One region of the Paraburkholderia sp. MPAMCS5 genome, then DNA from elsewhere that is predicted to be linked to it. Evidence: predicted binding sites of a transcription regulator. Region 1 holds the regulator's gene; each other region holds the start of a gene.
The links. Region 1 encodes HrcA, which represses chaperone genes, less so after heat shock. Its sites were predicted from a motif close to TTAGCACTCNNNNNNNNNGAGTGCTAA; they were not measured.
Positions count from the first base shown of each region.

Region 1 (6,576 bases):
TCGAGCGAAACGACGCTGCTCACGGTGCCGCCTTTGCCGTTGCCCGCTTTCGCTACCTGGAAGTGATGGTCGCCGCGCGCGGCGACCTGCGGCAAGTGCGTCACGCAGAGCACCTGGCGTGCTTGCCCGAGCTGATGCAGGAGCCGCCCGACCACTTCGGCGACGGCGCCGCCGATTCCGGTATCCACTTCGTCGAAAATCAGCGTGGGCGTTGGGCTCGCGGCGCTGGCGATCACCGCGAGCGCGAGGCTGATACGCGCCAGTTCGCCGCCTGACGCGACCTTGGCGAGCGGGCGCAACGGCACGCCCGCATGACCGGCGACGCGAAACTCCACCTGTTCCAGTCCGTGCGCGCCGCCTTCCGGCAACGGCACGAGCGCCACTTCGAAGCTGCCGCCTTTCATGGACAGTTCCTGCATGCCCGTGGTGACCGCGGCGCCCAGCGCCTTGCCGGCCTTCGCGCGCGCCTTCGAGAGCTTTTTCGCCTCTGCGAGGAAGTCCTCGCGCGTTCTGGCTTCGGCGGCGTGCAGGCTGTCGAGATCGGCGGCGGCGTCGAGCGCGGCGAGTTGCGCGCGGCGCGCCTCGTGCTCCTCGGGCAGCGTTTCGGGCTGCAGGCGGAACTTGCGCGCGGCCGAATGCAACGCGTCGAGGCGCTTTTCGACTTGCGCGAGCCGGTCGGGATCGAGTTCGAGCTTCTGGGCGTAATGGCTCAGCGAATACGCGGCTTCCTGCAACTGGATTTCGGCGGGTTCGAGCGCGGCCAGCACGTCGTTCAGAGCCGGGTCGATTTCCGCGAGGTCGCGCACCTTCGAGACGATCGACGAAAGATGCGTGATCATCGCCTCGTCGGATTCGGAGAGCGCGCCGAGCGCGCCTTGCACGCCGTCGATCAGATTGGCCGAATGCGACAGCCGCCGATGCTCGGTATTGACCTCTTCCCACTCGCCTGGCTGCGGCGCGAGCTTGTCCAGCTCCGCGAGCTGCCACGCGAGACGTTCGCGTTCGAGTTGCAGTTCGCGGTCGCGCGTTTGCGCGTGTTCGACTGCCTGAACCTTTTCGCGCCACGTGCGCCATGCGCGCGTGACGTTCGTGGACAGCTCCGTGAGACCCGCGTGCGTGTCGAACAATTCGCGCTGCGCGTCGGGACGCATCAGCAACTGGTGGGCGTGCTGGCCGTGAATATCCACCAGCATTTCGCCGACCTCGCGCAGTTGCGCAAGCGTCGCCGCCGTTCCGTTGATGAACGCCCGCGAGCGCCCATTGGCGTCTACTACGCGGCGCAGCATCACCGTGCCGCCGTGCTGGCCGTCGGCGGCGCTCGCGCCGAACGCCTGCTCGTCGAGCCACTGGTCGACTTGCGCGTGCGTGTCGAATTCCGCGGTGATGTCGGCGCGGCTCTCGCCGGTGCGAACGACGCTCGCATCGGCACGCGCGCCGAGCGCGAGCGCCAGCGCGTCGATCAGAATCGACTTGCCGGCGCCGGTTTCGCCGGAGAAAACAGTGAAGCCGCTGTCGAATTCGAGGTCGAGCGCGGCGACGATGACGAAGTCGCGTATCGAGAGGTGGCGAAGCATGGAAGTCGTGTGTGAGCTTGTGGTCGGTTTGAACGGCGCGGTTTCAAAGGGCCCGCTTGCGGCAGCGCGGATTCAGCAGCGGCGTGTGCGCTCCGGCATTCCTGGCCGGTCAGGGTTTGGTGTCTTCTTCGTGCGACGGGTACTCGTTCCAGTGCAGCTTCTTGCGCAGCGTCGCGTAATAGCTGTAGCCGACCGGATGCAGCATCGGCACCGTATGACGCGAGCGCCGCACTTCGATCGCATCGCCTAGTTCCAGCGACGTGAACGACTGCATGTCGAAATTCACATTCACTTCGCGCCCTGAAACGATCTGAATACTGACCTTGGAATCGTCCGGCAGCACGATAGGACGGTTCGACAGCGCGTGCGGCGCGATCGGCACCAGCACGATGCCCTGCAATTGCGGATGCAGAATCGGTCCCTGCGACGACAGCGCATAAGCCGTCGAGCCGGTGGGCGTGGCGACGATCAGGCCGTCCGAACGCTGGTTGTACATGAAGCGGCCGTCCACGGAGACATGCAGCTCCGCCATGCCCGAGAAGCCGCTGCGGTTGACCACGACGTCGTTGAAGGCCAGCGCGTGATAGATCGGGTTGCCCTGGCGCATGATGCGCGCTTCGAGCAGCACCCGTTCTTCGCGTTCGAAATTGCCCGACAACATTTGCGGCACGATCTCACTCATATGTGAAATCGGGATGTCGGTAATGAAGCCGAGCCGCCCATGATTGATGCCGATGAGCGGCGTGCGGTAAGGCGCAAGCTGACGGCCGATGCCGAGCATCGTGCCGTCGCCGCCGAGCACGATCGCCACGTCGGCGCGCGCGCCGATCTCGGCGGGACGCAGCGCCGGGTATTCGGTGACGCCGATTTCCGCCGCGGTGTCGGCTTCGAAAACGACGTCAAAGCCGCGCTTCGCGATGCACGAGGCGAGCGCGGTCAGGGGCTCACCGATGCCCGGCGTGTTGTTGCGCCCGACGAGCGCGACGGTCTTGAACTGGCTGGTCACTTGCATGCCGGCATTACACCATAGGTAGGGCTCGAAAAGAACCGCGCGCGAATGCGGCGGCCGGCCGGCAAACAGAGGCTGCCGGCGTAGTCCGGGATTGTCGTTAGAATGGTGATGCCTTGATGACATGCGCGACGGGCAGATTGCCATGGCGCGCTGCGGGCCGGGCCGTGGGCCTCGGGTGCCGTTGGCGCTCGCAGGAGTCGCGTCATTGAGCTAAAATTTTTCGTCATGCTAGATCCTCGCGCACAAACCCTCCTTAAAACCCTGATCGAGCGCTACATTGCCGAAGGTCAGCCGGTCGGCTCGCGCACGTTGTCGCGCTATTCCGGCCTTGAGCTGAGTCCGGCAACCATCCGCAACGTCATGTCGGATCTCGAGGACCTGGGGCTTGTGATCAGCCCGCATACGTCGGCGGGACGCATTCCCACGCCGCGCGGCTACCGGCTTTTCGTGGACACCATGCTGACCGTCGAGTCCGCCGCAGACGAAGAAGCGGTCACGCGCACAGTCAAGACTACGCTGCAGGCGGGCGAGCCGCAGAAAATCGTCGCCGCGGCGGCGAGCGTGCTCTCGAATCTGTCGCAGTTCGCCGGAGTGGTGCTCACGCCGCGGCGCAGCCACGTATTCAAGCAGGTCGAATTCATGCGCCTGTCCGACAAGCGCATTTTGCTCATCATCGTGACGCCGGAAGGCGACGTGCAGAACCGCATGATGGCGACCCAGCGTGACTTTTCTCCGTCGGAGCTGGTGGAAGCGTCCAACTACATCAACGCGCACTTCGCCGGCCTTTCTTTCGACGAAGTGCGACGCCGCCTGCGCGAGGAAATCGACCAACTGCGCGGCGACATGACCACGCTCATGCACGCGGCCGTCACCGCGAGCACCGACGAATCGGACACCGGCGAGACCGTGCTGATTTCGGGCGAGCGCAAGCTGCTCGAGGTGGCGGATCTTTCCTCGGACATGGCGCGCCTGCGCAAGCTGTTCGACGTGTTCGACCAAAAAACCAGTCTCCTTCAATTGCTGGATGTGTCGAGTCATGCGGCGGGCGTGCAGATCTTCATAGGCGGCGAGTCGAATCTCGTGCCTATCGAGGAAATGAGCGTCGTCACCGCGCCCTACGAAGTGAACGGCAAGATTGTCGGCACGCTGGGCGTGATCGGCCCGACCCGCATGGCCTACAACCGCGTGATCCCGATTGTCGACATCACCGCGCGGCTGCTTTCGCTGACCCTCAGCCAGCAATAGCGGCTCACCGTCGCGTGCTCGATCCGCTCATCATGCGCGACGGCGGGCAGCTTGCCAATTGGCCGAACGGCCAGGGGGCGCCGGGGATCGCGGCCGCGAAGCGCGCCGCTATAATGAATCTCACCTGTATCCACTCTCCGCTTTGAGCGGTGACTCCTGCTGCCTATGCGCTTCGATCTCGAGCGGCCCTCGCAGAACGCCACGTCGCACCGCGTTGCCGTGCTGCTGATCAATCTCGGCACGCCCGACGCGCCTACGCCTCGTGCGGTTCGCCGCTATCTCGCGCAATTTCTGTCGGACCCTCGCGTGGTCGAAATTCCGGCGCTGCTCTGGCAGATCATTCTGCGGCTCGTGATCCTGCCGTTCCGGGGCCGGGCGTCGGCCCGGAAATATGCAGCGGTGTGGATGCCGGAAGGCTCGCCGCTGCGCGTGTACACGGAGAAGCAGGTGGAAGGCTTGCGCCATCTGCTGCAATTGAACGACTACACGGTGCTCGTCGAATACGCGATGCGCTACGGCACGCCCGGCATTCCGGCCATGCTGAATCAGCTCAAGCTCGCCGGCGCCGAGCGGATATTGCTGATGCCGATGTATCCGCAATACTCGTCGTCGACCACCGCCACCGCTTTCGACGACGCTTTCTCCGCCCTCAAGCGCATGCGCAACCAGCCAGAGATTCGCACGGTGCGCCAGTACGCCGACCATCCCGCGTATATCACCGCGCTTGCCGCGCAGGTGCATCAGTATTGGCATCATCACGGCCGGCCGGATTTCGCGGCGGGCGACAAGCTCGTGCTGAGTTTTCATGGTGTGCCCAAGCGCACGCTCGACCTTGGCGATCCGTACCACGATCAGTGTCAGTCGACCGGCGCGCTTCTGATGCAGGCGCTCGCGCTGACGCCGGTGGAATGCCGCATCACGTTCCAGTCGCGGTTCGGCAAGGCGGAGTGGCTGCAGCCCTACACGGCGCCCACGCTGAAGGAACTCGGCGCGGCAGGCGTGCGGCGTGCTGACGTGTTTTGTCCAGGCTTTACCGCCGACTGCCTCGAGACGATCGAGGAAATCGGCATGGAAGTGCGCGACGAGTTCCTGCACGCCGGCGGCAAGGAATTTCACCGCATTCCGTGCGTGAACGCATCGCAGGCGTGGATTGCCGCGCTTGGCGAAATCGTCGCGCAGAATCTGCAAGGCTGGCCGGTGCAGGCGGTCCCCGTACCGCACAACACAGTGGCTCGATGAGACTATGAATTACAGGATTTCAACCGAGCCGGGCGCGAAGCTGCGCATCGACAAATGGCTTTGGGCGGCGCGCTTCTTCAAGACGCGCTCGCTTGCCGCGGACGCCGTGGAGAAAGGGCGCGTGCGGATCGGCGGGGCGAGCGTCAAACCGGCGAAGGAGGTGCGAGTCGGCGACCTGGTGGAGGTCGAGATCGAGACGTTCGTATGGCAGGTGCAGGTGCTGGGCGTGTGCGACGTACGCGGGCCGGCGAGCGTCGCGCAGACCCTTTATGCGGAAACCGACCGGAGCCGGGAAAAGCGCCAGGTTGAGCAGGAGCGTCGCAAGACATATCGCGAGCCGGCCGCCGCATTGCACGGGCGGCCGACCAAGCGCGACCGCCGCACTATCGACAGATTTTCAGGTGGGGATTGAACAGTTGTTCCATGGTCGCGTGCACGCCGCCGTATTCGGTGGTGTGATCGTTGACCGCGCCAGACATACAGATGGTCGTGGTGCCTGCAACGAGTACCAGTGCGACCACCGAGATTGCCAAGGTCAGTTTCACGGTACCCCCTTTTGGGATGGTGCAGAAAGGAAACGAGCTGGTCAGGTGAAAATTGCAAAAAAAGCGGAAAGCATTACGTCAGATTAGGGTTAACGAGGTTTTTCCGCTGCGTAACTGGAGCATAGGTCACTTGTGCGCAGCGCTCAATCTCAATCTGATTGCGCGGCTTTAATGGTTGTAACGGCGCATTTCCGCCGCTCGCGGCCACTTTGAAATTTTCGGCGAGGGCGCTTGAAATGGGCGTCTCCAGCCCCATCTGCCGCTTCGATACGTGGTGGTGCGCCTGAATAACTGTCGCGATTTTGCAACGCACAAATCGCAGCAGGGGTTACGCGTCGCCCTCACCGTTGGCTTTTAAATTTTTTACGACTTTCAGCGACATGGAAAACACGCAAGAGAACCCGACGAGCCAGAATCCCACGCCCGCGGACGAAACCGCGCGCCAGGCCGCCGAGGCGGCCACTCCCGAGCAAGGAGCCGCTGCAAGCGTCGCCACCGACGCGCCGGCAACCGGCGCAGAAGCGGCGTTGGCCGACGCGCAGGCGAAGATCGCCGAATTGCAGGAGAGCTTTTTGCGCGCCAAGGCCGAGACGGAAAACGTGCGCCGCCGCGGGCAGGAAGACGTGGCGAAGGCGCATAAGTTCGCCATCGAGAGTTTCGCCGAGCATTTGCTGCCGGTGATCGACAGCCTGGAAGCCGCCGTCGCCCACTCGTCCGACGATTTGCAGAAAGTGCGCGAAGGCGTCGAACTCACGCTGCGCCAGCTGACGGGCGCGTTGGAGAAGGGGCGCGTCGTCGCCCTGAATCCGGTCGGCGAGAAGTTCGACCCGCATCGCCATCAGGCTATTTCCATGGTGCCGGCCGACCAGGAGCCGAACACGGTGGTCGCCGTGCTGCAAAAGGGCTTTGTGATCGCGGACCGCGTGCTGCGTCCGGCGCTCGTGACGGTCGCGGCGCCGAA
Region 1 is NZ_JAYXBK010000008.1:99,828-106,403, forward strand. Features, by position in the region: gene recN (DNA repair protein RecN) at 1-1,574, opposite strand, end outside; gene VOM14_RS19565 (NAD kinase) at 1,684-2,586, opposite strand; gene hrcA (heat-inducible transcriptional repressor HrcA) at 2,812-3,831, shown strand; gene hemH (ferrochelatase) at 3,997-5,070, shown strand; gene VOM14_RS19580 (RNA-binding S4 domain-containing protein) at 5,075-5,482, shown strand; gene VOM14_RS19585 (hypothetical protein) at 5,454-5,615, opposite strand; gene grpE (nucleotide exchange factor GrpE) at 5,996-6,576, shown strand, end outside.

Region 2 (6,576 bases), 120 kb from region 1:
CGAGTGGGTGAGCGAGTCTTTGGGCGGCCGAAACGTATTCGTGCAGATGCTGAGCGGCCATCCTTCGCCGAACGAACTGAGCCTCGAAGTCGCCCAAGCCAATCTTCGGCAACATTTCAGCGCAGTCGGCACGTGCGAGGACATGAGCGAGTTTTTGCTCCGGCTTTGCGGGAGAGCGGGCTTGAAATTGCCGTTCTATTTTGAGACGAACATCACGAGTGGCTCATCGAAAGACATCGGTCAGTTAAGCGACACGGCCAGAGAAAAGTTTATTGAAGACAATAGCCTCGACTATGGGATCGTCGAGTTCGCCAGGCGCCAGATTCAATGCGATAGGCAGAAGTCAGGCAGCGCATTCATCCCGGCGCTCGAACTGGTCAAGGTGATTCAGGCGGAAATCAATCAGCTTGAGAATCCGTATCTCCACAGCTCGGTGGTTTTCGGCTTCGACCAGGCATTTCTCGCGAAAGTGCTGGGCGTAATCGGCCGTTTCGACCTCGCGCCGATCGAGGAATACTTGCAGTCAGTACAAAACGAAACGCCATTGCTCGCCGACATGTACGACGGGTTCGTCGATTCGGTCCGCGACGGTGTCGTGTCGGGCTGGGCCGTCAACCTGAGCCGTCCGGAAGAGAAGGTGCTGCTCGAAGTGCGCGTCGGCGCCGATGTCATTGCGAGCGGCTTGAGTGGCGAGCATCGGCCGGACGTGGCAAACGCCGGGTATCCGAGCGCTTACGCCGGCTTTTCGATCGCGTTGCCATCGGACGCGCCCGACGGATTTCATGTCGCGCTCGCCCATTCCGCTGAGCGCCTGCACAACGCGGGCGTCTGGCGACAAGGTTGGCACTGCGTTTAAGCCTTCAGGAAAAATCTCATGGAACAGCTCCGCGGTCTGGTGCAACGCTTCCACGGCGCGATCACGCTCGACGACAGAATGCGGATTCTTCGCCAGAAGCCCGTCACCATCTGGCTCACCGGTCTTTCGGGCGCGGGCAAGTCGACTATCGCCTTTGAACTCGAGCGGCAACTCGTGTCGCAAGGTCAGGCCTGCTATGTACTCGACGGTGACAACGTCCGCCACGGCCTGGGCCGCGACCTCGGGTTCAGCCAGCAAGACCGTCATGAAAATATCCGCCGGGTCGCGCATGTCGCTCAACTGATGAACGACGCCGGCCTCATTGTCATCACGGCGCTCATCTCGCCGATGCAGGCCGACCGCGCCATGGCGCGCGAGATCATCGGCGCCAACAATTTTATCGAGACGTATTTGTCGGCCCCCGTCGACACATGCGCGCGCCGCGATCCCAAGGGCCTCTACGCGAAAGCGCTGGCGGGAGAAATTCCGTCATTTACCGGTATCTCGGCGCCCTATGAAGCGCCGCTCAATCCGGAACTCGAAGTCGACACCGAGAGGTTGACGCCGGACGAAAGTGTGGCCGGCATTTTCGGGTATTTGCGCGAGCACTGTCTGGCGATGCCGGCCTAGCCCACGCGGCCGGAATTTCAACGCGCTTCTGATCGGCTTTAAAACAAAAAAACCCGCATTTCTGCGGGTTTTTTCTTTGGGAAGCGCACCTCGCGGCGCGCCTTTCCAAGGGCTTCCGACTGAACCTCTGAACGAGGTCCAACCGGAGAGCGAACATGCAATTACATGTCCATGCCCATGCCGCCCATGCCGCCGGGCATGCCGCCGGGCATCGGTGCGTCTTCCTTCGGCAGTTCGCAAACAGCTGCGTCGGTGGTCAACAGCAGGCCAGCGACCGAAGCTGCGTTTTGCAGCGCCGTGCGCGTCACCTTTGTCGGGTCCACGACACCTGCGTCAACCAGGTCGACGTACTCGCCGGTTGCTGCGTTGTAGCCGTAGTTGCCTTGGCCAGCAGCAACTGCCGCGACCACGACGCTGGCTTCTTCGCCACCGTTCGTGACGATCTGGCGCAGCGGCTCTTCCATTGCGCGCAGAACGATCTTGATACCTGCGTCCTGATCGGCGTTAGCGCCCTTCAGGCCGGCGATCGCCGTACGTGCGCGGATCAGCGCAACGCCGCCGCCAGCCACGATGCCTTCTTCCACAGCTGCGCGCGTGGCGTGCAGTGCGTCTTCGACACGTGCCTTCTTTTCCTTCATTTCGACTTCGGTCGCAGCGCCGACCTTGATCACTGCAACGCCGCCTGCCAGCTTGGCAACGCGCTCTTGCAGCTTTTCACGGTCGTAGTCCGACGTAGCTTCTTCGATTTGCGTGCGAACTTGCTTCACACGTGCTTCGATGTTTGCAGCTTCGCCAGCGCCGTCGATGATCGTCGTGTTTTCCTTGCCCACTTCGATGCGCTTCGCCTGGCCCAGTTCTGCCAGCGTTGCCTTTTCGAGCGTCAGGCCGGTTTCTTCAGCGATGACCTGGCCGCCGGTCAGGATCGCGATGTCTTCCAGCATGGCCTTACGACGATCGCCAAAGCCCGGAGCCTTCACAGCAACGGTCTTCAGAATGCCGCGGATGTTGTTCACAACCAGCGTTGCCAGTGCTTCGCCTTCGACGTCTTCGGCGATGATCAGCAGCGGACGGCCAGCCTTCGCGACCTGTTCCAGAACCGGCAGCAGATCACGGATGTTCGACACCTTCTTGTCGTGCAGCAGCACGAACGGGTTGTCGAGCACGGCAACTTGCTTGTCCGGGTTGTTGATGAAGTACGGCGACAGGTAGCCGCGGTCGAATTGCATACCTTCGACAACGTCCAGCTCGTCTTGCAGCGACTTGCCGTCTTCGACGGTGATGACGCCTTCCTTGCCGACCTTGTCCATTGCTTCAGCGATACGATCGCCGATCGACGAGTCGCTGTTTGCCGAAATCGCGCCGACTTGTGCGATTTCCTTGTTGGTCGTGCACGGCTTGCTGATCTTGCGCAGTTCTTCGATTGCTGCGAACACAGCCTTGTCGATACCGCGCTTCAGGTCCATCGGGTTCATGCCCGATGCAACGTACTTCATGCCTTCGCGGACGATCGACTGAGCCAGAACCGTTGCGGTCGTGGTGCCGTCACCTGCGTTGTCGCTGGTCTTGGAAGCGACTTCCTTGACCATTTGCGCGCCCATGTTCTGGAGCTTGTCTTTCAGTTCGATCTCTTTCGCGACCGACACACCGTCCTTGGTGACCGTCGGGCCGCCGAAGCTGCGTTCCAGGACAACGTTGCGGCCCTTCGGACCCAGCGTGACCTTCACAGCGTTCGCGAGGATGTTCACGCCTTCGACCATCTTGGCACGGGCGGAATCACCGAATACGACGTCTTTAGCTGCCATCTTCTAACTCCTTGAATTCTTTAAGATATGACCGGGAAAGTAGCGACCAGCGCTTACTTCTGCACCACGGCCATGATGTCTTCTTCGCGCATTACCAGCAGTTCGTTGCCGTCGACCTTGACGGTCTGGCCTGCGTACTTGCCGAACAGAACGCGGTCGCCCACCTTCACGTCGAGGGCGATTGCTGCGCCCTTGTCGTCGCGCTTACCCGGGCCGACCGCCAGGATTTCGCCCTGATCCGGCTTTTCTGCTGCGGCTTCGGGGATCACGATGCCCGACGCGGTCTTGGTTTCTTGATCCAGACGCTTGACGATCACGCGATCATGCAAAGGACGAAGGTTCATACATACTCCTCTCTTGATTGAGACTGAAGAACGCTTGGAAAACCCGGCTGGCCGAGCCAACCGGCGAAGTTGTTAGCACTCTCGTGCAGCGAGTGCTAATTATATGGACGGGTGGTGACAAATTCAAGAAGCGATGCGGCGCGTGCCGGGATTCACCTAACGGGGACCCTCGTTCGCTCAGGTTCGAATGTCAGAGCGATAGCCGGATCGCCGGCCGGGCGGCCAATCTTACGTAAAAACAATAACTTACAACGTCTGTCGGCATTCGCGGCATGGTGCGCGCAGTCCGGGGCAACGTCCTGCGGCCCGCATTCGTGCTCGCGCGATCTGACGATTCACGCGGCGTAGTGAAAACCCCTACGCAGACAGATGGTCCGTCGTGGCGCGCTTTTCAAGGCGTTTTTCGCGAGCCATCGACAGACACGCCAACTATATAAGTTCTCCGCCTTCATCTGACCCGATTGACGAACTCATTCGTATACGTCTTCGACAGATCGATATGCTTGCCCTTGATATTCGCGTTGAACCCGCTCATGACCTTCAATACGGTTTCGGGTCCGCCTTCCGGCATCTTTCCATCAGGTGAGTACATCGGCAGCGAGGCTTTCAACGCCTGGACGTAGAGTGTTTTGTTGCCGCCGTAGTAGTCCGCCGGCATTTTCGCTGCGATCTCTTCGGGCGAGTGCGTCTGGATGAACCGCAGGGTTCTGACAAACGCTCTCGCAAGCTTCTGCGCGTCGGCCTGATGCGTATCCGCCCAGTTGCGCTGGACGTAGAGACTCGACGCGGGATACAAGCCACCCAAAGCCGCTCTGGTTCCTTCGACGCTGCTCAGGTCCACCAGCACCTTTGCGTCGCCGCTTGCACGCAATAGCGACGTAGTCGGCTCAGTGGTCCACGCAACCTCCACGCGCTGCTGCTTCAGCGACGCGATCAGGCTGTTGCCGGCGCCGACGGGCAGCATCGAATACTCCGATGTCTTGAGACCAAACGTGGACGCCAGATACTGGCCAAGAAATGCCGACGACGAACCGAGCCCCGTGACGCCGAGCGTCTTGCCTTTGATATCGCCCATGTTCTTGATTTGCGCGGCCGCATCCGAGCGCACCATTTCCATACTGCCCGGCACAAGCCCGAAAACAACAATGCTCTCGATGTCCTTGCCCTTCGCCTGCAAGTCGATCGAGTGATCGTAGAAGCCGACCACCGCCTGCGCGGCGCCCGCGAGCAGTTCGTTTTCCGCATCGACGCCGGCCTGTTGCGATTGCAGCTCGACATCGAGACCTTCGTCCTTGAAATAGCCGAGGTTTTCCGCAAGCTTCGGCGGCAGGTAAATCAGCTTGTTAATACCGCCGACGATGATCGTGATCTTCTCGGCGGCCTGTACTTCGACGGCCTGAAAAGCACAGACAGCGGCCGCAACGGCGGCCATGGCGCGAACGGTGAGTTGCATGGAAAGTCTCCGCTTTGTTATCGACATTGGAACGGACGCGCGTTGACACGTGAGAGCGCGCGCCACGGATACAACGATCAAACCGCCTTCATGACCGAGGCCGGAATGAGCACTTCGCCTTGCATCAACCGGCGCGCACTGCGGCTCATGATGGCCTTCGTGACGACCCAATTGCCGTCGCGTTCGAGCGCCTCGGCGCCGACCGCCATGGTCCCAGACGGATGACCGAAACGAAGCTGATCGAGCTGCATGCCGCTCACGAGCTGGTTGACGACAGTACCGGGGATTGCACCGGCAACGGCCAGCGCAACCGCGCCCGTGCCCGTCATCGCGTGATGCAGCTTGCCCATCGACAGAATGCGCGCGTTGATATGCACATCTTGCGGCTCGACACGCTTGCCGCTCGACGCGACATAGCCGCGCGGCAACGACACGAAGGCGAGCTTAGGTGTATGCGGACGCTGCGCCGTGACTTCTTCGGGCGTGGACGCGAGTCCCATGCGCACCGCGGCATGCGCGCGAATCGCTTCGCATCGGTCGAGCAGCGCGGCATTGCTGTTCACGTCCTGCTGCATTTCATTGCCCTGCAATCCCAGTTCTTTTGCGTCGATGAAGATGGCGGGATTGCCTGCATTGATCAGCGTGAGCGCGAATGTGCCGTGCCCTGGAACGTCGAGCGAATCGACAAGATTGCCGGTGGGAAACATGCCGCCGCCGGCCGCTGCATCCGCGTCGGCCGAGCCGCCGGGGTCGAGAAATTCGATGCGGATTTCGGCTGCGGGAAACGTCACGCCGTCGAGTTCGAAGTCGCCGTCTTCAACGACCTCGCCATTCTTCATGGGCACATGCGCGATGATTCTCGCATTGATGTTGGCCTGCCAGATCCGCACGATCGCGATGCCGTTCGCGGGCGCATCGACGAGTCCTTGTGCGATCGCAAATGGCCCGACCGCCGACGTCAGGTTTCCGCAGTTGCCCGACCAGTCGATGACCGCATTCTCAATCGAAGCCGCGCCGAACAGATAGTCCACATCGCAATCGGCTCGCGACGAAGGGCCCACGACGACGAGCTTGCTGGTGCTCGATGTCGCGCCGCCCATTCCGTCGATCTGCTTGCCATACAGGTCGGGACTTCCGATCACCCTCAACAGGATTTTGTCGCGCAATGCCGTGTCTTCAGGAAGACTGTCGGCGCGAAAGAACACGCCCTTGCTCGTGCCGCCGCGCATATAAACGGCCGGAATGCTGTACTGACCCACTCTGCTACTCCTCAATAGTTGCGAAGGCGATGCATACGGGGCTGCCGGTTTCGATCACACGTCCGGTCGGAATGGGCAACTTCGTATGCGCGTCGATTTCATACTGCACAATCGTGTGCGAAATTTCATTCGCCACGTACAACGCGCGGTCATCGGGGCTCAGGCAAAGAAAGCGCGGACACTGTCCTTTCGACGCAGTCCACTCAACCGTTTGCGGCACTCCCGTTTCTTC
Region 2 is NZ_JAYXBK010000008.1:219,605-226,180, reverse strand. Features, by position in the region: gene VOM14_RS20115 (chondroitin 4-O-sulfotransferase) at 1-856, shown strand, start outside; gene cysC (adenylyl-sulfate kinase) at 875-1,486, shown strand; gene groL (chaperonin GroEL) at 1,648-3,288, opposite strand; gene groES (co-chaperone GroES) at 3,342-3,632, opposite strand; gene VOM14_RS20095 (ABC transporter substrate-binding protein) at 4,081-5,064, opposite strand; gene prpF (2-methylaconitate cis-trans isomerase PrpF) at 5,163-6,344, opposite strand; gene VOM14_RS20085 (lactonase family protein) at 6,349-6,576, opposite strand, start outside.
Region 2: the regulator HrcA is predicted to act here: its motif matches at 3,705-3,731, upstream of groES (co-chaperone GroES).

Region 3 (6,576 bases), on a different contig from region 1:
GTCGGCGCGGACAAGGAAGTCGATTACCTCACGCTGCCGCCGGAGCCGAATCCCGCGCTTGGCTTGCGCGGCATTCGCCTCGCGCAGGTGCGCCCCGATCTGCTCGACGACCAGCTGCGCGGCCTGCTTGCGGTGAAGCCGTTCGGCGCCGTGCGCATTCTGCTGCCAATGGTGACCGACGTCGGCGAACTGATCCGCATCCGCAAGCGTATCGACGAATTCGCGCGTGAATTGGGCCGCACGGAGCCGATTGAAGTCGGCGTGATGATCGAGGTGCCGTCGGCGGCGCTGCTCGCCGATCAACTGTCGCAACACGCGGATTTTCTGTCGATCGGCACCAACGACCTGACGCAATACACGCTCGCCATGGACCGCTGCCAGGCCGATCTGGCGGCGCAAGCCGACGGTTTGCATCCGGCTGTGCTGCGCCTTGTCGCGGCGACCGTGCAGGGCGCGAACCGGCACGGCAAATGGGTCGGCGTGTGCGGCGCACTGGCGGGCGATCCGCTCGCGGTGCCGCTTCTCGTCGGTCTCGGCGTGACCGAGCTGTCGGTGGACCCGGTGTCGGTGCCGGGCATCAAGGCGCGAGTGCGCAACCTCGATTATCAACTGTGCCGCCAACGCGCCCAGGATGCGCTGGCGCTCGAATCGGCGCAGGCGGTAAGAGCAGCAAGCCGCGAAACCTGGCCGCTGGACTGAACCCGGCACGGTTCGCCACGCAGGATAACTCGACGACATTCGTCGACAACGAGACAAGGATTGGAGATATCAATGGATGGAAATCCGTTTCTGAAGATTCAGCGCCTGGGACGCGCGCTGATGCTGCCTATCGCGGTGCTGCCGGTTGCCGGCCTGCTGCTGCGGCTCGGTCAACCCGACGTGTTCAACATCAAGATGATCGCCGACGCCGGCGGCGCGATTTTCGACAACCTGCCGCTGCTTTTCGCGATCGGCGTGGCGGTCGGTTTCGCGAAGGACAACAACGGCGTCGCGGGTCTCGCGGGCGCGATCGGTTATCTGATCGAAGTCGCGGTGATGAAGGACATCAACGACAAGCTCAACATGGGCGTGCTGTCGGGGATCGTGGCGGGGATCGTCGCGGGCTTGCTGTACAACCGGTACAAGGACATCAAGCTGCCGGACTACCTGGCGTTCTTCGGTGGGAAGCGCTTCGTGCCGATTGTCACGGGCGTGGTGTGTCTCGCGCTCGGCATCGTGTTCGGCTACGCGTGGCAGCCGGTGCAGAGCGTGATCGACACGGCCGGGCACTGGCTGACCACGGCGGGCGCGCTCGGCGCGTTCGTGTTCGGCGTGCTGAACCGGCTGCTGCTGGTCACGGGTCTGCATCACATCCTCAACTCGCTGTCGTGGTTCGTGTTCGGCACCTTCACGCCGCCGGGCGGCGCGGCGGTGACGGGCGACCTGCATCGCTTCTTCGCCGGCGACCCGACGGCCGGAACGTTCATGACGGGCTTCTTCCCGGTCATGATGTTCGGCCTGCCGGCCGCGTGTCTGGCCATGTTTCACGAAGCGCCGAAGGAGCGTCGCGCGGTGGTCGGCGGGCTGCTGTTCTCCATGGCGCTCACGTCGTTCCTGACGGGCGTCACCGAGCCGATCGAGTTCAGCTTCATGTTCCTCGCGCCCGTGCTGTACGTGATCCATGCGCTGCTGACGGGGCTGTCGCTCGCCATCTGCTCGGCGCTCGGCATTCACATCGGCTTCACGTTCTCCGCAGGCGCAATCGACTACGTGCTGAACTACGGCTTGTCGACCAAAGGCTGGTGGGCGATTCCGCTCGGCCTCGTGTACGCGGTGGTCTATTACGGCCTGTTCCGCTTCTTCATCCGCCAATTCAATATGGCGACGCCGGGCCGCGAACCGGCCACGGCCGACGAGCAGGTGGATTCGTTCAGCGCCGGCGGCTTCGTTTCGCCCGTTGCGGGCGCAGCGGTGCCGCGCGCGCAGCGTTACATCGCGGCGCTGGGTGGCGCGTCGAATCTCTCGGTGGTGGATGCGTGCACGACGCGTCTGCGTCTATCCGTCGTGGATGCGAACAAGGTCTCCGAAAACGAACTGAAGACGATCGGCGCGCGCGGCGTGCTCAAGCGGGGCGCGACCAATGTGCAGGTGATCATCGGGCCTGAAGCGGACATCATCGCCGATGAAATTCGCACGGTCATCGGGCAAGCGGGCGGTGATGCGGGAGCGGCTTCTCCTGCCGCTGCGGCTGCGGCCCCGGCCGTGGTTGCGGCGAGCGCGGCAGGCGCGGCAGGCGCGGCAGGCGCGGCCAAGGGTCCGCTCGATCCGGAACCGTTGCACTGGCTCGCAGTGTTCGGCGGCGCGGGCAATGTGGTGTCGCTCGACGCGATCGCGGCAACGCGTCTGCGTGTCGTCGTGCGCGATCCGTCGGCGGTGGATCGGCAGCGTCTTGCCACGCTCGATACGGCGTGGGTCTCGGCGGACACGTTCCATGTCGTCGTGGGCGATGCGGCGCGGCGTTACGCCGAAACGCTGGCGACGCGCATGCCGGCGAGCGGCGGGGCGACGCCGCTGCCCGCGTGACGGTTTGTCAGCGTGAACGTGGCGACGAAGCCGCTCTGGCGCTTCATCGCCGCGCTCGATGCGGTAATGCTCGCGTTTAGTCGAGCTACCGCGAAAATGCCGCAAAAATGCGGCTGCATCGCGCAAAAATGCACGCGTAAAAAAGCCCTGCCGTCTGACGAGGGCAGGGCTTTGCGACTGACGTCACGTGCGGCGTCCTAACCGCCTGCTAGGGCGCGTGTCTGACTTCTTACGCGTACTCGGTCAGTGCGCCGCGCATTTTCTTCATCGCGCTTGCTTCGATCTGGCGAATCCGCTCGGCCGACACGCCGAACTCGTCGGCCAGTTCGTGCAGCGTGGAGCCGCCCGAACCGTCGTCTTCCACCTTCAACCAGCGCGCTTCGATAATGCGGCGGCTGCGCGCGTCCAGTGAATCAAGCGCCGTCGCAATACCGTCGCTTTGCAGCTTGTCGCGTTGACGCGAAGCCAGCACGGCGGTCGGCTCGCTGTGCGAGTCGGCGAGATACGCGATGGGCGCGTACGACTCTTCGCCGTCTTCAACCTGACCTTCCAGCGCGATGTCGCCGCCGGACAGGCGCGTTTCCATTTCGGCCACTTCTTCGCGCTTGACGTTCAACTCCTTGGCGAGACCTTCGATCTCGTCCGGCGTGAAGGCGCCCAAGCCCTGCTTGTGGCTGCGCAGATTGAAGAACAGCTTGCGCTGCGCCTTGGTCGTGGCGACCTTCACCATGCGCCAGTTGCGCAGAATGTATTCGTGAATCTCAGCCTTGATCCAGTGCATGGCGTACGACACGAGACGCACGTTCTGCTCGGGGTCGAACCGCTTCACGGCCTTCATCAGGCCGATATTGCCTTCCTGAATCAGGTCGGCGTGCGGCAGCCCGTAACCCAGATAGTTACGAGCGATCGAGACGACCAGCCGCAGGTGCGACAGCACGAGGCGGCGTGCAGCCTCGAGGTTGTCGTGCTCGCGGAATTCTGTGGCGAACTGGCGTTCTTCTGCCGGCGTCAGCATCGGAATCCGATTTACGGCCTGGATGTAGGCGTCGATATTGCCCAGTTGCCCGGGCAGCAGGGAGGAATGCGAGAGCGCCAGTGCACCTGCCGGAGCGGCCTTAGCCGACGACGGGCTCAGAGTACTCGGAAGGGTCAATGCATGGCTCACGTGTAAAACTCCTTTGGAATCAGGCAAAAGCGTGTTCAGGTAACGACTCCAGCGTTGGATGTTAGCACTCTCATTTCCCGAGTGCTAATACTTAGAGCCCGTAGGGCCATCCAAGTTCCGAAAATTCCTATTGAAATTCGACATTCAATAGCCATGATACGCCGCTTTGGGCGTGCATGTGCGAGCCGTCGAACTTACCGGATGGTCGCGTATTCGGCGTGACATTCGACCGTTTTCGGGTGTTTTGACGTGATTAATTGCAAAAAAACAAGTTTCTTAATACGATCCGCCGAACGAGGATTGTCGATAGAATACGCAAAGCTGTAACAGATTGTTCAACCTTCGCTGAGTTCAGGTGCCCGATGAACAAGAAAAAAAACGCTGTGCGTGGTCTGGCTCTCAAAACTCTGTGCGCGGCGGTGCTGTTCAGTGGCTCAGGCCTCGTCGCGGCGGATCAGTTCGGCGTGCAGGTCGCGGGCGCAATCGGCGACCACCATATCAAACAGCTGGATCTCGGCCTCGTGTGGGACCCGAATCTCACGTGGTGGCAGATCGGCGACTGGCATTTCGCGCTGATCGGCGAAGCCCACGTCGGCTGGTGGCATACCACCGAAGGGAATGTGCACGAGAACATCGGCGAAATCGGTGTGACGCCTATCATTCGCTTCATTAACGGCGCGGGGTCGATCCGGCCCTTCGCCGAAGTGGGCGCAGGTGTCCGCCTGCTGTCGAGCCCGCGAATTTCTTCGACCCTCACCTTGTCCACCGCGATCCAGTTCGCCGAGCTGGCCGGCGTGGGCGTGCAGTTCGGCGGCCACCAGCAGTACCTGGCAGGCTACCGCTTCCAGCATGTTTCGAATGGCGGTATCAAAGAGCCGAATCCTGGTATAAATTTCCACCAGCTATATCTGCAATATAACTTCTGACGACCGTGGCCACGTCCGGCTCACCGGTGCAAGGGGCTGAGCAATGGCGGCAAAGACAATCGAGGCGATTCGCGGGCTGGAGCGGGAGCGCTTCCGCGCGATGGTCGAGGGCGACGGGCAATCGCTCGACACGCTGCTCGCGGACAACGTGAGCTATGTGCACACGAACGGCAAGCGCGAGACGAAGCGGCAGTTCATCGACGGCATCACGGCCGGGCGGCGTCGCTACCGGCAGATCGAAGTGCAATCGCAAGAGGTGTTGCCGGTGGGCCGGGAGACCTGCGTCGTGACCGGCCGCGCGCTGATCGAGATGGAAGCGAACAATGGCGCGCTGCTGTTTCCGATCGCCTACACCGCGATCCACACGCAGGAAGACGGGCAGTGGCGTCTAATCGCGTGGCAGGCCACGCGCTGCGCGATCGAGTGAGGCGCTGCCGGTTCGGGTCCGCTCGCGCGGGCCGCGCCTAATCCTCCTTCATTGCACTACGCACTACGCCGCGATTCTCGCGACGTCGACGATCAACTCCACCTGCCGCTCGATCGCGCTCGGCACCGGCGCCTCGCCGCGCAGCACGGCGCCGATCCAGGCCGCGGTGGTTGCTGCGTCGCGCGCTTCGGGCAGCTCGACCTCGGGCGCGTCGCGCGACGAGCGCTCATGCGGCACGCGCGTTTCGCAGATGCCGTCGTGCAGCCAGTCGACCTGCACCTGCCGCCGCGTATCGGCGACCGCTTCGCCTTCCGTGCCGCGCGCCAGCAGCGCGCCGCCGGCCGCCGCGTCCGGATGCGTGTTGAACAGTTGCGTGAGACTCTCGCGATACGGCGGGTGCGTGTAGTTGACGAGGCGCAGTCCCGCAGGCGCAAACGGCTGAAGAATCTTGACGAGCGTGTGCGTCGAATTGCGCACCCCCATGCGCTTGCGCAGCGAGAGCAGATGCGCGAGTTTCGGCGCGAGCACCTCGATCGGCGCAAAGGCTAGACGATGCTCGGCGAGGCCGTCTTCGATATCGTCGTGCGCGCCGGCGTGCGGAATGCGCAGATGCGTGAAAATTTCAGCGCTCGTCACGCGGCCCGGATCTTCGGTGATGCCGTGTACGAGGACCGGCACACCCTGGCGCGCGAGCAGCAGCGCGAGCAGCGGCACGAGATTCGGCTGCTTGCGCGCGCCGTTGTAGCTCGGTATCGATACCGGCTGGAATTCGCCGGTCGGCAGGTGCACCGGCTCAAACGACGCATGCGCGCCCGCCAGCATCGCGGCGAGTTCGTCGGCGGTTTCGCCTTTCACGCGGTAAGCCAGCATGATCGCGCCGAGTTCCAGTTCGCCGACGCGGCCGTCGAGCATGGCGGTGTAGAGCGCGCGGGTGTCGTCGGCGGTGAGCGCGCGGGCGCCGTTCGGCCCGCGTCCGATTTCCTTGATGAAACGGGCGCAGGGAAAGGGGGCGGCGGTGTCGGCGGAGTCTGTCATGAGGGTAAGGTGGACGTGCTGGCGTGCCGCTCGCGAGCGGGCCGCCACAGTATTCAAGGGACGCTGTCTGGTGTGAGTATCGCATCTATAGCCGCGCGGCGAGACATTGCGGGCGGCGCGCGGCTGTCGCGGGCGCATGCCGGACTGGCGCGCGCCGCCCGGTGCCGCGCGTTACACTCGCCTTTTATCGCCGCCTTGCGGCTCATATCAAAAAACGGAGAACGGGATGAGTTACGTATTTGCACCCGCGCCAGTGGTCGCGGTGCCGGTTGTGGGGTCCAGCGAGCAGTTCCCGGTGCGCCGCATTTACTGTGTCGGCCGCAATTACGAGGCGCATGCCCGCGAGATGGGACACGATCCCGACCGCGAGCCGCCGTTTTTCTTCGGCAAGCCGGCCGATGCCGTGCTGTACGTCGCGCCGGGCGAGACGGGCGAATTTCCGTATCCGTCGCTGTCGAAAA
Region 3 is NZ_JAYXBK010000011.1:71,468-78,043, reverse strand. Features, by position in the region: gene ptsP (phosphoenolpyruvate--protein phosphotransferase) at 1-699, shown strand, start outside; gene nagE (N-acetylglucosamine-specific PTS transporter subunit IIBC) at 772-2,562, shown strand; gene rpoH (RNA polymerase sigma factor RpoH) at 2,792-3,727, opposite strand; gene VOM14_RS22550 (acyloxyacyl hydrolase) at 4,090-4,653, shown strand; gene VOM14_RS22545 (nuclear transport factor 2 family protein) at 4,697-5,080, shown strand; gene ybiB (DNA-binding protein YbiB) at 5,144-6,115, opposite strand; gene VOM14_RS22535 (fumarylacetoacetate hydrolase family protein) at 6,342-6,576, shown strand, end outside.
Region 3: the regulator HrcA is predicted to act here: its motif matches at 3,789-3,815, upstream of rpoH (RNA polymerase sigma factor RpoH).